DNA from 2 places in the Hydrogenophaga sp. RWCD_12 genome. Region 2 is predicted to be linked to the other one. Evidence: riboswitches for the same ligand, from Rfam matches in the RefSeq annotation. Region 2 holds a riboswitch; the other holds the start of a gene.
What was found. A riboswitch is a leader RNA that binds a small molecule or an ion and turns the genes downstream of it on or off. The one in region 2 is predicted to bind thiamine pyrophosphate.
Positions count from the first base shown of each region.

Region 1: linked by a shared signal. The riboswitch ahead of ACLIJ1_RS01685 (thiamine ABC transporter substrate binding subunit) and the one ahead of thiC (phosphomethylpyrimidine synthase ThiC) in region 2 are both predicted to bind thiamine pyrophosphate.

Region 1 covers NZ_JBKIXC010000001.1:343,294-350,381, reverse strand. The annotation lists gene ACLIJ1_RS01690 (ABC transporter permease) at 1-1,083, opposite strand, end outside; gene ACLIJ1_RS01685 (thiamine ABC transporter substrate binding subunit) at 1,181-2,221, opposite strand; TPP riboswitch at 2,282-2,382, opposite strand; gene ACLIJ1_RS01680 (class I SAM-dependent methyltransferase) at 2,556-3,218, shown strand; gene ACLIJ1_RS01675 (hypothetical protein) at 3,302-3,472, opposite strand; gene ACLIJ1_RS01670 (DHA2 family efflux MFS transporter permease subunit) at 3,609-5,228, opposite strand; gene ACLIJ1_RS01665 (efflux RND transporter periplasmic adaptor subunit) at 5,250-6,566, opposite strand; gene ACLIJ1_RS01660 (efflux transporter outer membrane subunit) at 6,620-7,088, opposite strand, start outside.
Region 2 covers NZ_JBKIXC010000002.1:608,327-615,414, forward strand. The annotation lists gene ACLIJ1_RS10020 (ATP-binding protein) at 1-451, shown strand, start outside; gene thiD (bifunctional hydroxymethylpyrimidine kinase/phosphomethylpyrimidine kinase) at 432-2,036, opposite strand; gene ACLIJ1_RS10030 (thiazole synthase) at 2,033-2,830, opposite strand; gene thiS (sulfur carrier protein ThiS) at 2,833-3,030, opposite strand; gene ACLIJ1_RS10040 (FAD-dependent oxidoreductase) at 3,024-4,109, opposite strand; gene thiC (phosphomethylpyrimidine synthase ThiC) at 4,113-6,008, opposite strand; TPP riboswitch at 6,109-6,223, opposite strand; gene ACLIJ1_RS10050 (DUF6920 family protein) at 6,322-7,088, shown strand, end outside.

The sequences.
Region 1 (7,088 bases), on a different contig from region 2:
CCGCCAGGCCAGCGACAGGTGACCACGGGCCGTCACGGAGAGCGCATGCGCCAGGCCCAGCGCCGTTGCCAGCAGCAAGGCCACCAGCGAGAAGCGCAGCGTGTTGCCCAGCGCGGCCAGCGTGTCGCCCTCCATCAACACCGCCCAGCCCTGCCCGGTCAGCAGCGACGACGCCGCGCGCCACACAATGGCCGCCAGCGGCGCGGCGCACACCAGCGCCAGCAAGGCCATCGCGCCGGCCACGCCCAGCCACTGCCCCGCGCCCTGCGGTGGGCGCGGGAGGATGGGCGTCACGCGCGCGGGCGCCGCCAGCCGCCGCTCCAGCCAGGCGTAGGCCAAGGCCACCGCACCGGTCAGCGCCATGGTCCAGACCGCCAGCACACCTGCCTGCCCCAGCTCCAGCTCGTGGGCGACCAGGGTGTAGATCTCGACCTCGGCGGTCGCGTAGCGCTGCCCGCCCAGGATCAGCGCGAGGCCAAAGCCCGCGAAGCAGTAGAGAAACACCAGGCACAGCGCCGACGCCAGCCAGGGCGCGATCGCCGGCCACTCGATGCGCCAGAAGGCGCGCCAGGGCGTGGCGCCCAGCGTGCGCGCCGCCGCCAGCCGCTGCGCGCTCACCTGCCCGAGTGCATCGACACCCGCGCGCACCACGAGGCAGAGGTTGAAAAACAGGTTGCCGTAGAGCAGCAGCCATGGCGTATCGCTCAGATCAATGCCGGCCTCGGCCAGCGGCGCGCCGAACAGGCCACGCGGCCCCCACAGCGCCAGCACGCCCATGGCCGCGACCAGCGTCGGCACCACGAAGGGCAACATCAGCAGGCGCAGCGCCAGCGCCCGGCCAGGAAACACGCGCCGCGCCAGCACCCAGGCGCAAGGGACTCCCAGTAGCAGCGCCAGCACGCAGGTGATGGCCGCCTGCGCCAATGACCACAACACCCGCCATCGCAGATAGGGATCGGTCCACACCAGCAGCCAGCGCACTTCGGCACCGTCCGCAAACCCCTCGGCCAGCAGCCGCAGCACCGGCGCCACCAGCATCACCAACAGAAACAGGAATGGCAAGGCCGGAAGGACTTTGGCCAAGGCACCCGTGGAACCGGCTGCGCCGGCGCACCAGGTGCTTCCCCCCTTCAGGGGGGAAGCCGCAAAGCGGCGCAGGGGGGTCATCCGACTTCAGGGTTCACTTCAAGACCGTCTGCGTCCAGCGCTGTTGCCAGGCCTTGGCGTTCGCGTCCATGCGTTCGGCCGTGGCGTTGTCGAACTTCGCCGGCTCGGTCGCATGGGCCTTCATCACATCGACGCGCGCGGCGCCGGCCTCGACCGGGAACATCCACATCGACGTCTGCAGCGCCTGCTGCACCGGTGCAGAACGCATGAACTCGATGAAGCGGCCGGCGGCCTCGCGCGCCGCGGGGTTGCCGCCCTTGACCAGGGCCACGCCCTCGACCTGTCGGAACACGCCGCCCTTGAGGAACAGGTTGGCCGTCGGCGACTCGGTGATCTTTTCCTTGCTGTAGAACACTTCGGCTGCCGGGCTGCTGGCATAGCTCACGACGATGGGGCGCGTGCCGCCGTTGCGCGTGAACTCGGTGTAGTAGGCCTCGCTCCAGCCCTTGACCACCTTCACGCCACCGGCGCGGGCCTTGGCCCACCAGTTGAACGCACCCTCTTCGCCCAGGCCGGCGATGGTGGCAAACAGGAAGGCCTGGCCGGGGCTGGAGGTCGCGGGGTTCTGCACCACCAGCAGCTTGGCGTAGGCCGGCTTGGCAAGATCGTCCAGCGAAGCGGGGAGTGCCAGGCCTGCCTTGGCGAACCAAGCCTTGTCGATGTTGAGATTGACGTAACCGAAATCCACCGGCACCACACCGCCCGACATCGCGACCTCGGCCTTGCGTTGCGCGGCCGGACCGGTGTAGGGGTCCACCACGCCCGCCGACAGCGCGCGCGGCAGCAGGGTGTTGTCGATGCCGAAGGCGACATCGGCGATGGGTGCGGACTTGGTGAGGATCAGCTTGTTGACCATCTCGCCGGCATCGCCGGCCTTGACGATCTGCAGCGTGACCGCCGCTTCTTTCTCGAACTGTGCCAGCAGGTCCTTGGGCAGGTCGAACGAGGCGTGGGTCAGCACCCGCAGCGGCATGGGCGACTGCGCGTGGGACAGGCCCGCGAAGGACAGCGAGGTGAGGGAGAAGAAAGCCGAAAGAAGAATCCGCCGTTGCATGTGAAGCCGCCTTGTCAAACGCCCGCTTCGGGGCTGAAAAGGACGGGCCACGGCAAACGGCGGACCGGCTTGTCACGCTCCCTACGCTGGCACAACCCAGATCAGGTGAGAGGGGTATTTCTCAGCCGGCCCTTGCGGGACCGGCACCCCCGGTGAAGGCCCGCATTGTAGAACGGACCCTGCGGGAGTGCGTGTTATGGTGCACCGGTCACCCCACGGGTGGCTCCGAGGAACTCCTCGACCCTGCATGTGCCCTGCCCGGTTCGCCCGGTGGCGATGTGTGCCCGTTCGATCAGAACCATTTGCACCGCGCTCATCATGAGAACCCTCGCCCATGCCCGGTTACCAGGTCAGGCACCAGACCGTCACCATTGGTGGTCGGGACTATGCCATCCGCTCCCTGCTCGACAACCAGCAATACGCCGACCCGCAAGGGACGGCCGAAGACACCGGCATGGGCGCGTCTGGATGGCCGCTGTTCGGCCAGGTCTGGCCGTCGGCGCGCGTACTGGCGCTGGCGATGGACAGCCATGACATCGCGGGCAAGCGCGTTCTGGAGATTGGCGCCGGGCTGGCGCTGGCGAGCCTGGTGATCCACCGGCGCGGTGGCGACATCACGGTCAGCGACTGGCACCCGCTGACCGCCGAATTCCTGCAGCAGAACCTGCAGGCCAATGGGCTGGGGCCGCTGCAGGTGCACGCCGGCAACTGGTCGGTCGACGACGCCGACGGCGCCAGTGGCCTGGGGCGCTTTGACCTGATCATCGGCAGCGACATCCTTTACGAACGCCAGCAGCCGGCCCAGCTGGCGCGATTCATCGACCAGCACGCCGCGCCCGGCGCCGAGGTGCTGATCGTCGACCCGGACCGTGGCAACCGCAGCGCCTTCGGTCGCGAGATGGCGCTGCTGGGTTTCGTGCTGACGATGGAGTCGGCCGAGCGTCAGCTGGAGAACGGCGAGGCCTTCAAGGGCCGCTTCCTGCACCTGCGCCGCTGAACCGGGCGGCGCCAAAGCAAAAGGCCCCGAACGGGGCCTTTGCAGGGATCGTTGAGGACCGGCGTTGAACCGGCCTGCGGTGATCAGCCGCCCTTCTTCGAGCGCTTGCCGGGGTTCTTCTTGGTGCGGGTGGCAACACCACGCTCCAGGCTCACGCGCTGGCCGCGACCGGGGGTCGGCAGCACGGCGCCATTGGCGGCGGTGGGACGGGGGGTGGCACGGCGGTCGGCTTCGGTGATCAGTTTGTTGCCCATGTCGGTTCCAGGGGGAGATTGGTTGAAAACCCCCTATTGGACCACAGGAAGAACACGCCGCTTTCGCGAGATGAAAGAGCCAGGATTCAGCGCCGGGCAGCGACCCGCGCAGCGGCGGAGCGTGGGGGTTCGCCTGTCAATGCGCTCCACCGCCGCCCGCTCCCGCCCCGCGCACCGGGCGCGAGGTCCAGATCACCAGCACCAGCACGAAGAACAGCGCCGACGACAGGAAGAACAGGTCGGTCACCGCCATCGTGAAGGCCTGCTGGTTCACCAGCCGGTCGACACTGGCCAGCGCCTGCTCGCGCGTCAGGCCGCCCGCCATGAGCTGGCTGATCGTCGCCATCGCGGTCTGGCTGCCTGGATGGATGGCCTCGACCAGATGCGCATGGTGCATCGCGGCGCGGCTCTCCCACAACGTGGTGAACAGCGAGGTGCCCACCGCACCGGCCGTGATGCGCACGAAGTTCGACAGGCCTGCGGCCGAGGGCATCTGCTCCGGCGGCAGGCCCGAGAACACGATGGCCTGCAACGGGATGAAGAAGAAGGCCATCGCCGCGCCCTGCAACAGGGTCGGAATCAGGATGGTCAAGAAGTCGGCCTGGGTGTTGAAGTGCGAACGCATCCACAGCACCAGCCCGAACCCCACGAACGCGACCGTCCCCAGCTTGCGCGGGTCGATGCGGCTGACGTTCTTGCCCACCCAAGGCGAGAGCACGATCGCCAGCAGGCCGACGGGCGCGGTCGCCAGGCCGGCCCAGGTGGCCGTGTAACCCATGAACTGCTGCAGCCACAGCGGCAGCAGCACCACGTTGCCAAAGAACAGGCCGTAGGCCACCGACAGCGACAGCGTTCCGGTGACGAAGTTGCGGCGCGCGAACAGGCGCAGGTCGACGATGGGGTGCTTGTCGGTCAGTTCCCAGGCCAGGAAGAACAGGAAGCTCACCGCGGAAACCACTGTCAGCAGGATGATCTCGCCCGACTGGAACCAGTCGAGTTCCTTGCCCTTGTCGATCATGATCTGCATCGCGCCGACGAACAGCACCAGCAGCACCAGGCCGACCACATCCAGCGGAACGCGGCGCGGCCCCGGGTCACGCTTGTGATAGATCGACCAGGTCAGCGCGGCAGCGAAGATGCCGACCGGAATGTTGATGTAGAAGATCCAGGGCCAGGAAAAGTTGTCGGTGATCCAGCCGCCCAGCAGTGGCCCGGCCACCGGAGCCACCAGCACCGTCATGCCCCACATCGCCATCGCCATGCCTGATTTGGCCGGTGGATAGCTGGCCAGCAGCAGCGTCTGCGACAGCGGGATCATCGGGCCGGCGACCAGGCCCTGCAGCACGCGGAAGGCAATCAGCATGCCGATGTTGGGCGCCAGGCCGCACAGCCACGACGCCACCACGAACAGCAGCACGCTCATGATGAACAGGCGCACCTGTCCGAAGCGCTGCGTCAGCCAGCCCGTCAGCGGGACCGAGATCGCATTGGCCACCGCGAACGAGGTGATGACCCAGGTGCCCTGAGATGGGCTCACGCCCATGTCGCCCGCGATCGCCGGGATCGACACGTTGGCGATCGAGGTGTCAAGCACGTTCATGAACGTGGCCAGCGAGAGGGCCACGGTGCCCAGCACCAGTTGGCCACCCTGCAGCGGCGCGAAGGCGGGTGCGCGGCCGGGCGGTGGTGGCGCCGATGTCGGCGGGGCGGAGTTTGGCCGCGCCGGTCCGGCGGCGTTGATCGCGTCGGTGTTCATCTCAGGAAGCTTTCAACGCGGTCAGTGGGCCAGAGCCAGCGTGGCGTGGGGAGCAGGTTGCGCCGCGCTCACGGCAAGCGGTGCCGAGGTCGCATGCGCCAGGGCGGCGGCAGCCTTGGCCGGGCTGATGCCCAGGTTGCGGGCGATGATGCCGCTCACGCGCGCATCGGCCGCCGCAGCGTCCTGATCAAACACAGCCGTCTGCATGGTGGCCGCCGGACGCGCCGCATCGGACAGCACGCGGCCTTCGGTGCGGCTGATGTCGACCTTGGCTTCCATCGACAGTCCCACGCGCAGCGGGTGTTCGGCCAGTTCCTTGGGATCGAGCTTGACGCGCACCGGCACGCGCTGCACCACCTTGATCCAGTTGCCGGTGGCGTTCTGCGCCGGCAGCAGCGCAAACGCTGCACCGGTGCCAGCGCCCAGGCCTTCGATCACGCCGTGGTAGACCACCTTCTTGCCGTAGACATCGGCGGTCAGCTCGACCGGCTGTTCCAGACGCAGGCGCGCCAGCTGGCTTTCCTTGAAGTTGGCTTCGACCCAGACCTGGTCCAGCGAGATCACCGACATCAGCGGCGCACCGGCCTGCACACGTTGCCCCAGTTGCACGTTGCGGCGGGCCACATAGCCATCGACCGGCGAGAGCAGGTCGGTGCGCTGCATCGCGAGCGCGGTCTCGCGCACGCGGGCGGCGGCGCGCAGCACGTTCGGGTGTTCCTCCGGTGTCGTGCCCTCGGTCAGCGACTGGCCCGAAAGCTGCTGTTCGCGCGCTGCCTGCAGCGCCGATTCGGCGGCGGCCACGGTGCTGCGCGCCGCGACCAGCTGCGACGAGACGTGCTGGAACTCTTCGCGGCCCACGGCACCGGTGGCCACCAGCGGCTGGCGGCGGTCGACGTCTTCCTGCAGGCGCGACAGATCGGCCTTGGCGCGCGTGAGGTCGGCGCTGCGCAGCGCGACCTGTGCCTGCGAGACGCGGTTGTTGGCGTACAGCGTGCGCACTTCGCGCACGGTCTGCGCCAGCTGCGCTTCGGCCTGCTCCAGGGCGACCTTGGTGTCGGCGGGGTCCAGACGCACCAGCGACTGCCCGGCCTTGACGTGGTCGGTGTCGTCGGCCTGGATCGCCAGCACCGTGCCACCGATCTGCGGCGTCACCTGCACCACGTTGGCCTGCACGTAGGCGTTGTCGGTGGTCTCGAAGTGGTTGAGCACCAGGGCCCAGTAGGTGCCGTAGGCGGCGCCGCCCAGGACGACGATGGCGGCCACGGCGGCCAGGGCCTTCTTGCGCGCCGGGTTGGCGCTGGACGGTGCGGGGTTGTTGTTCTGTGCGGGGGATGTCATGTCGGACTCCAGGGAAATCGGTGATCGGTGTGTGCGTGAAAAGTCGGGGTGTCTCAGGCCTGTGGGGCGTAGCCGCCGCCGAGAGCGCGGGCCAGCGCGGCTTGCGCCGCCAGCGCTCGGGCCTGCAGGTCGAGGGCAAGGCGGCGCTGGGACAGCACCGCGGTCTCGGCCTGGATCAGCACCAATTGGTTGGTGAGACCGGCGCGGTAGCGCTGGCGGGCGATGTCATAGGCCGACTCGGCCGCGGACTGCGCCTGCACCTGCTGGGCCTGCTGGCGCGCCACCGACTGCAGCGTGTTGAGCTGGTCGGCGGTCTCGCGCACCGCGTCGACCACGGCCACGTTGTAGGTCTGCACCGCGGTGTCGAGGTCGGCGGTGCGCACGCCCAGGTTGGCGCGCAGCGCGCCCGAATCGAAGATCGGCAGGTGGATCGCCGGGCCGATGCCGTACTGGCGGCTGCCTGACTTCACGAGTTCGTCAAGCCCGATGCTGGCCAGCCCGGCAAAGATGTTGAGGTTGACG
Region 2 (7,088 bases):
CCTGAGTGAGGCCACGGTGGAGATCGCGCTGGACGATCTGCTGCGGGCGCTGACCGGGGTCGGTATGGCGGCGGGCGCGCAGCTGACCCTGCGTGCGGATCCGGTGCGGATCTGGGGCAAGCCGCTGGCGATCAAGCGTGCGCTGGGGAACCTGATCGACAACGCCCTGCGTTACGGCATCCGGGTCGAGATCGATGTGCACCGCCGTGGCGAGTTCGCGGTGGTCACCATCCGCGACCACGGTCCCGGTCTGCCCGAGGACGCCCTGCAGCGCATGTTCGAGCCCTACCTGCGGCTGGACCACGGCATGAAGACCCACAGCCAGGGCAATGGCCTGGGCCTGTGGATCGCGCGCAATGCGGTGCGCCGCCATGGTGGCGACATCGTGCTGCGCAACCATCCCGAAGGCGGGCTGGAAGCGGAGGTCACGCTCAAGGGTCTGACCGACTGAGCGCTGCCGCCAGGTGCGGGGAAGGGAGCGTGGGATGCGGCAGGGCCGGCGGTCGCGTGTCGTTGCGGTTCGAGAGGCCGGCCTGCCATGCCGCCCGCCAGGCCGGCAAGGTCTGCGCTGGCCGATCGCCGAGGCCGCGCACCACACAGCCACCGGCGGCACCCGCCGCAGCGACGGCCTGCAACTGCGCCGATTCGAGGATGCCACCGATGCCCACCACCGGTGCGGGCGCCATGTGGGCCCACCAGGCCAGGTTGTGCAGCCCCTGCGGCCGCCACGGCATGTCCTTGGTCGAGGTGGGCCAGACCGGACCGCAGGCGATCAAGTCGGGTTGCAGGGCCGCCGCGCGGCAAAGCTCCCACAGGCTGTGCGAACTCAGGCCGAGCTGCACGCCGCGCCCGCGGGCGGCCTGCAGCTGTTGGCGATCGGCGGGCGTGAGGGCGAGCAGGTCTTCCTGCCCGAGGTGCAGGGCCTTTGCTCCGGCACCCAATGCGGTCTGCCAGTGGTCGTTGATGACCAGCAGCACGCCCGCAGCATCGGCCGCGCGCTGGCCGCGGGCGATGGCTTCGCCCAGCTGAGCCTGCCAGCGCCCATCGGAAAGGTCTGCAGGTCGCTTCATGCGCAGCTGGATCGTGTCGACCGTGGGCTGAGCCTGCAGCACCGCCTCGAGGCGCTCGGCGCTGTCGACGATGGCGTAGACGCCGGGTGCACGAACCGGGTTGGGTGACGGTGCATGACGCGGCATCTCTTCGTCAAGGCCCAGCAATGGCAGCAGGTTCGGATCGGTGCCAAAGCCGTCGCGGGCGATCACCGGCCCCGCGCCGCTTCCGACGGCGCGCGCGTGGCGCAGGGCGTGGGTGGTCGCCATCTTGGCGAGCACAGCGGCCTCGGCGCTCACCCATCCCATTGCGAGCGCCGAGGCCAGCGCGCTGGCAAAGGTGCAGCCAGTGCCGTGGTGGTGGACCGTCGGGACCCGCGGCAGCGATAGCCAGCCGCAGGCGAGCGGCGTCTGCAGCCAGTCGATCGACACCTCCGGCGTGGTCGCGTCACCCCCAGTGACCACCACTGCCTCCGGTCCCGAGGCCTGCAGCGCGCGCGCCAGCGCTGGCACATTGTTGGTCGATGGGTTCCCAAGCAGGGCAAGCGCTTCGGACTGGTTGGGCGTGATGACCGTGGCGCGTGGCAGCAGGGCTTCGCGGTAGGCCCGCAGCAACTCGACGTCGGCGAAGGCGGCGCCGGTGCTGGCGCGCAGCACCGGGTCGATCACCAGGGCCACCGGGCCAAGCTGGCGCAGGCGGTCGATCCAGCGTGCCACGACCCAGGCGTTCTCCGCGCTGCCGAGCAGGCCGGTCTTGATGGCGGTCGGCGGCATGTCGGCGGCCAGCGCGGCCAGCTGTGCATCCAGCAGCGATGGCGCGACTGCGTCGATGCGTGTCACGGCGGTGCTGCTCTGTGCGGTCACCGCAGCGACCACGGGGCACAGGTGCACGCCGAAGGCATCGGCCGCGCGCTGGTCGGCCGCCAGGCCCGCGCCGCCACCGCTGTCGGTGCCGGCGATGCTCCAGATCACAGGTGGCTTGTTCATGGGATCAGAAAGGGATGTCCGCTGACGGGTGTGCTGGCGACCGCCATCTCCTGTGGCGCCATCACGCCGGCCTCGAACGCTGCGCGACCGGCCTCGATGGCCAGGCCGAAGGCATTCGCCATGCGCACCGGGTCCACCGCCTGGCTCACGGCCGAGTTCAGCAGCACGGCGTCGAAACCCAGCTCCATCGCGGCGGCGGCGTGCGACGGAGCGCCGATCCCGGCGTCGACCACCAGCGGCACACCGGGCAGGCGCGCGCGCAGGGTGCGCAGGGCAAACGGGTTGATCAGGCCCTGGCCCGAACCGATCGGAGCGCCCCAGGGCATCAGCACCTCGCAACCCACGTCCAGCAGACGCTGGCAGGTCACCAGGTCGTCGGTGCAGTAGGGGAAAACGGCGAAGCCGTCGCGGATGAGTTGCGCCGCCGCCTCCACCGTGCCCCAGGGGTCGGGCTGCAGCGTGTGCTCGTCGCCCACCACCTCCAGCTTGATCCAGTGCGTGCCGTACAGCTCGCGCGCCATGTGCGCCAGCGCGATCGCTTCGCGCGCGGTGCGGCAACCGGCGGTGTTGGGCAGCAGGCGCGCGCCGCGCTCGCGCATCGCGGCACGGACGATGTCGATGAAGCCGTTGTCGCCGCCGGCCGCCAGCGTGCGCTTCAGGCCGACCGTGACAACCTGTGTGCCGCTGGCCGCGATGCTGTCGGCCAGTACCTGCGGCGAAGGGTAGCCGGCGCTGCCGAGCAGGAAACGGCTGTTCAGTTCGACGCCATACGGAGCCCAGTTCGTTGCGGTCATGCTCAACCTCCGACGATGGCTTGAAAGGTGAGCACGGTGTCTCCAGCGCACAGCAGTTGCGAGGCGCGCTGGTCGCGCGCGACGAACTCGCCGTTGACAGCGGTCGCCACCGCTTCGGGCTGCACGCCCTGCGCCATGAGCAGCGCAGCCAGCGTCAGGCCATCGGGGCAAGGCAGGGTGAGGTCGTTGAAGGTCAGCATGGGGTGGCGGGCGCAGGGGGGAGTTCCAACTGTTCCACCAGCGCGGGTGCGAGCAGCCAGCCGTGGCGGAACAGGCCGTTGATGCGCAGCAGACCGGGCGTCTGTTCGATGCGCGGTTCGTTGTCGGGCAGGGCGGGCCGCAGGTTGGCTTCCAGGTGCACGATGCGCGCCTCGGCAAGCTCGGGGATCACGCTGTGCGCCGCGGTCATCAGCTCGACCGCGCTGCGCAGGCTGACCGGCGAACGGTCATCGCTCTCGATCTCGCTGGCGCCGACCACGAACAGGTCACCCGGGCGCGGCACGATGTAGACGCGGTGGCGCGGGTGCAGCAGGCGCACCGGGCGCTGCAGCTTCACACCGGGGGCGTGCAGCCAGATCACCTCGCCGCGCACACCCCGGATCTTCAAGTCCGGCCGGGCACCCACGCCGCGCACATCGATGGCCAGATCCACCGCCACGACTTCTCCGTCGGCGAGCGCGATCTTCCCGGGCTGCAAGCGCTCCAAGCGTTCGCCCCAGCACCAATGAACATTGGGCGTGTGCACAGCCAGTGCGGTCAGCATGTCGCGGCTCATCACCTGCGCTTCGCCGGGCAGCAGCCAGGCGTGCAGCCCTGGTGCCAGTGCAGGTTCCAGCGTGGCCAGTGCCGTCTGATCCAGCGGCTGCGGCGCCGGCAGTTCGCCCGCCAGGGCGGGTGCGGCCTCCAGACGGGCCAGCACTCGGCGCGCGGCGCCCAGGTCGGCGCCGTGGGCCACCATCAGGCTGCCGTGTTGCGCGAACAGTGGCGTGGTACAGCCATCTTCGCGCAGCGCTTCGGCGATGCCGCGCCACAGCGCCAGCGAGCGCCATCCCAGCCGCGCGATGTCGGGGCCGGCGTTGTCCAGCTCGGCGATGGGGCTGAGCATGCCGGCCGCGGTGAAACCGGCGGCGTGTTCAGACCGCGCGTTCAGCGAACCGGTGTCCGGCGCCTGCGGGCCGGGGGCCGGGTCGAACACCGTGACCGCATGTCCGGCGCGACCGAGCTGCCACGCCAGAAGCCGTCCCAGCACGCCGGCTCCGGCAATGCCAATGCGGGCCATGGCTCAGCCTCTTTTCGAGCTCAGTGAATCCACTGGCACGTAGAACTCGCCGCCCACGGCCTTGAACTCCGCGCTCTTCTGCGCCATGCCTTCCGACAGGGCCTGCTCTTCGCTCAGGCCCTGGGCGGCGGCGTAGTCGCGCACGTCCTGCGTGATCTTCATGCTGCAGAACTTGGGGCCGCACATGGAGCAGAAATGCGCCTCCTTGGACGAGTCCTTGGGCAGGGTTTCGTCGTGGTAGGCCTCGGCCGTCTGCGGGTCCAGGCCGAGGGCGAACTGGTCGCGCCAGCGGAATTCGAAGCGCGCCTTGCTCATCGCGTCGTCGCGCGCGCGCTGTCCAGGGTGGCCCTTGGCCACGTCGGCGGCGTGTGCCGCGATCTTGTAGGCAATGATTCCCTGCTTGACATCGTCGCGATCCGGCAGGCCCAGGTGTTCCTTGGGCGTGACGTAACACAGCATGGCCGTGCCCATCCAGCCGATCATCGCCGCGCCAATCGCCGAGGCGATGTGGTCGTAGCCCGGCGCGATGTCGATGGTCAGCGGGCCCAGTGTGTAGAACGGCGCTTCGTGGCAGTGCTTGATCTGCTCATCCATGTTGGCCTGGATCATGTGCATGGGCACGTGGCCGGGGCCTTCGATCATGGTCTGCACATCGTGCTTCCACGCAATCTGTGTCAGCTCGCCCAGCGTGCGCAGCTCGGCAAACTGCGCCTCGTCGTTGGCGTCGGCACCCGACCCGGGGCGCAGGCCGTCGCCCAGCGAGAAGGTCACGTCGTAGGCCTTCATGATTTCGCAGATCTCGTCGAAGTGCGTGTACAGGAAGTTCTCTTTGTGATGGGTGATGCACCACTTGGCCAGGATGGAGCCGCCGCGCGAGACGATGCCGGTGCGCCGCTGCGTGGTGAGGTGAATGAACGGCAGGCGCACGCCGGCGTGGATGGTGAAGTAGTCGATGCCCTGTTCGGCCTGCTCGATCAGCGTGTCGCGGAAGATCTCCCAGGAGAGGTCCTCTGCAATGCCGCCGACCTTTTCCAGCGCCTGGTAGATCGGCACCGTGCCGATGGGCACCGGCGAGTTGCGCACGATCCAGTCGCGCGTGGTGTGGATGCTCTTTCCGGTGGAAAGGTCCATCACCGTGTCGCCGCCCCAGCGGATCGACCACACGAGTTTTTCGACTTCCTCTTCGATCGACGAGGTGACGGCCGAGTTGCCGATGTTGGCGTTGATCTTCACCAGGAAGTTGCGGCCGATGATCATCGGCTCGACTTCGGGGTGGTTGATGTTCGCCGGGATCACTGCACGGCCGCGCGCCACCTCGTCGCGCACGAACTCGGGCGTGATGGTGTCGGGAATGCGGGCGCCCATGGGGTTGCCCTTGAGGCGCGCCTCGCGCTCGGCGCTGCCGAGGTATTCCTTCATCCACTCGCGCTTGCCGTTTTCGCGGATGGCGATGTATTCCATCTCGGGCGTGACGATGCCTTGGCGGGCGTAGTGCATCTGCGTCACGTTGCGACCGGCCTTGGCGCGCAGCGGCTGGCGCTGCAGGCCCACCGCCTCGGCGCGCAGGGCTTCGATGCGTGCGTCGGCGACTTCACCGTGCTTGCCACCATCGTCCAGCGCCACGCGGCTGCGGCCTTCGTAGGCCTCGGTGTCGCCGCGCGCGACCACCCACTGGCTGCGCACCGGCGAAAGGCCCCGGCGCACATCGATGGTCGCTGCGGGGTCGGTGTAGGGGCCGGAGGTGTCGTAGACCGTGACCTGTTCTCCATTGGTCAACGCGATCTCGCGCATCGGCACCCGCACGCCGGCCTGTGCGCCGGGCACGTAGATCTTTATCGACTGGGGGAAGGGTTCGCGGGTGAGCGTGAGCAGCTGCTGGAGCTTGTCGGGGGCGTTCATCGGGCGGTCTCCTGATTGAAAAAGCTGTTGCGAAACGAACAGCTCCGGAGGACCGCCACGAAGGACCACAGGCAAGGGCGGATGCGCCCCCTTCATGGGTCCTTCAAGGCAACGCTCTTCTTTCGCCGGTACTAGCCGGATCAAGTTCGCGGGTTCGGTTGTTCAACCATCTCAGCGCCAGACCTTGGAAGGCCGGAGCACCCCGGAGCAGGCGCGCAGTGTAGCGTGGAAATTCTTGAGCCAGCGCAATGTCCCTGCGGAAAGAGTCCGGCAACGCACAGACGTTGGCCGCCCGCTGTGTAGGCTGATGACCATGAACTGGTTCACCGGGATTCTTCTGTTCGGGGTGGTGGTGGTCCTCGTGGTCGCAGGTCTTGGGTTGCTCGGTGCACGGCGCTGGGCGAAGGCCACGCAGGTCATTCATGCGCGTCTGGAAGCGCTGCGCCGGCCGGCCCGGCCCGGCGTCTACGACCCACGTGACATCGAGGGCTTGCCGGCACCGGTGCAACGGCATTTCCGTGCCGTGCTCACCCCGGGACAGCCGATGGTCACCGCGCTCACACTCGAGCACACCGGGCAATTCAACATGTCCCCCGGCGGCGAGCAGTGGAAGCCGTTCACCTCACATCAGCGGGTGGTCGTGCAGCGCCCCGGCTTCCTCTGGGACGCGCGCATTGCCATGCTGCCCGGCCTGCCGGTGCGCGTGCACGACAGCTACGCCGATGGCCGGGGCCTGCTGCACGCGGCCGTGCTGGGCCTGTTTCCAGTGGCCGATCTGGAGGGCGGTGGAGAGCTGGCGCGCGGCGAGCTGATGCGCTTCTTTGCCGAAGCCGCCTGGTACCCCACAGCCCTGCTGCCCAGCCAGGGCGTGCAATGGACCGCGGTGGACGAGCACAGCGCCAACGCCACCCTGACCGATGGCGCGCTCGCGCTCACCCTGCTGTTCCGATTTGACGATGCGGGCATGGTGCGCTCGGTGCTGGCGCAGGCGCGTGGCCGCATGGTGGGGCAGGAGATCAAGATGGCGCCATGGGAAGGCACCTGGTCCAACCACCAGCGTATCGATGGCATGACCGTGCC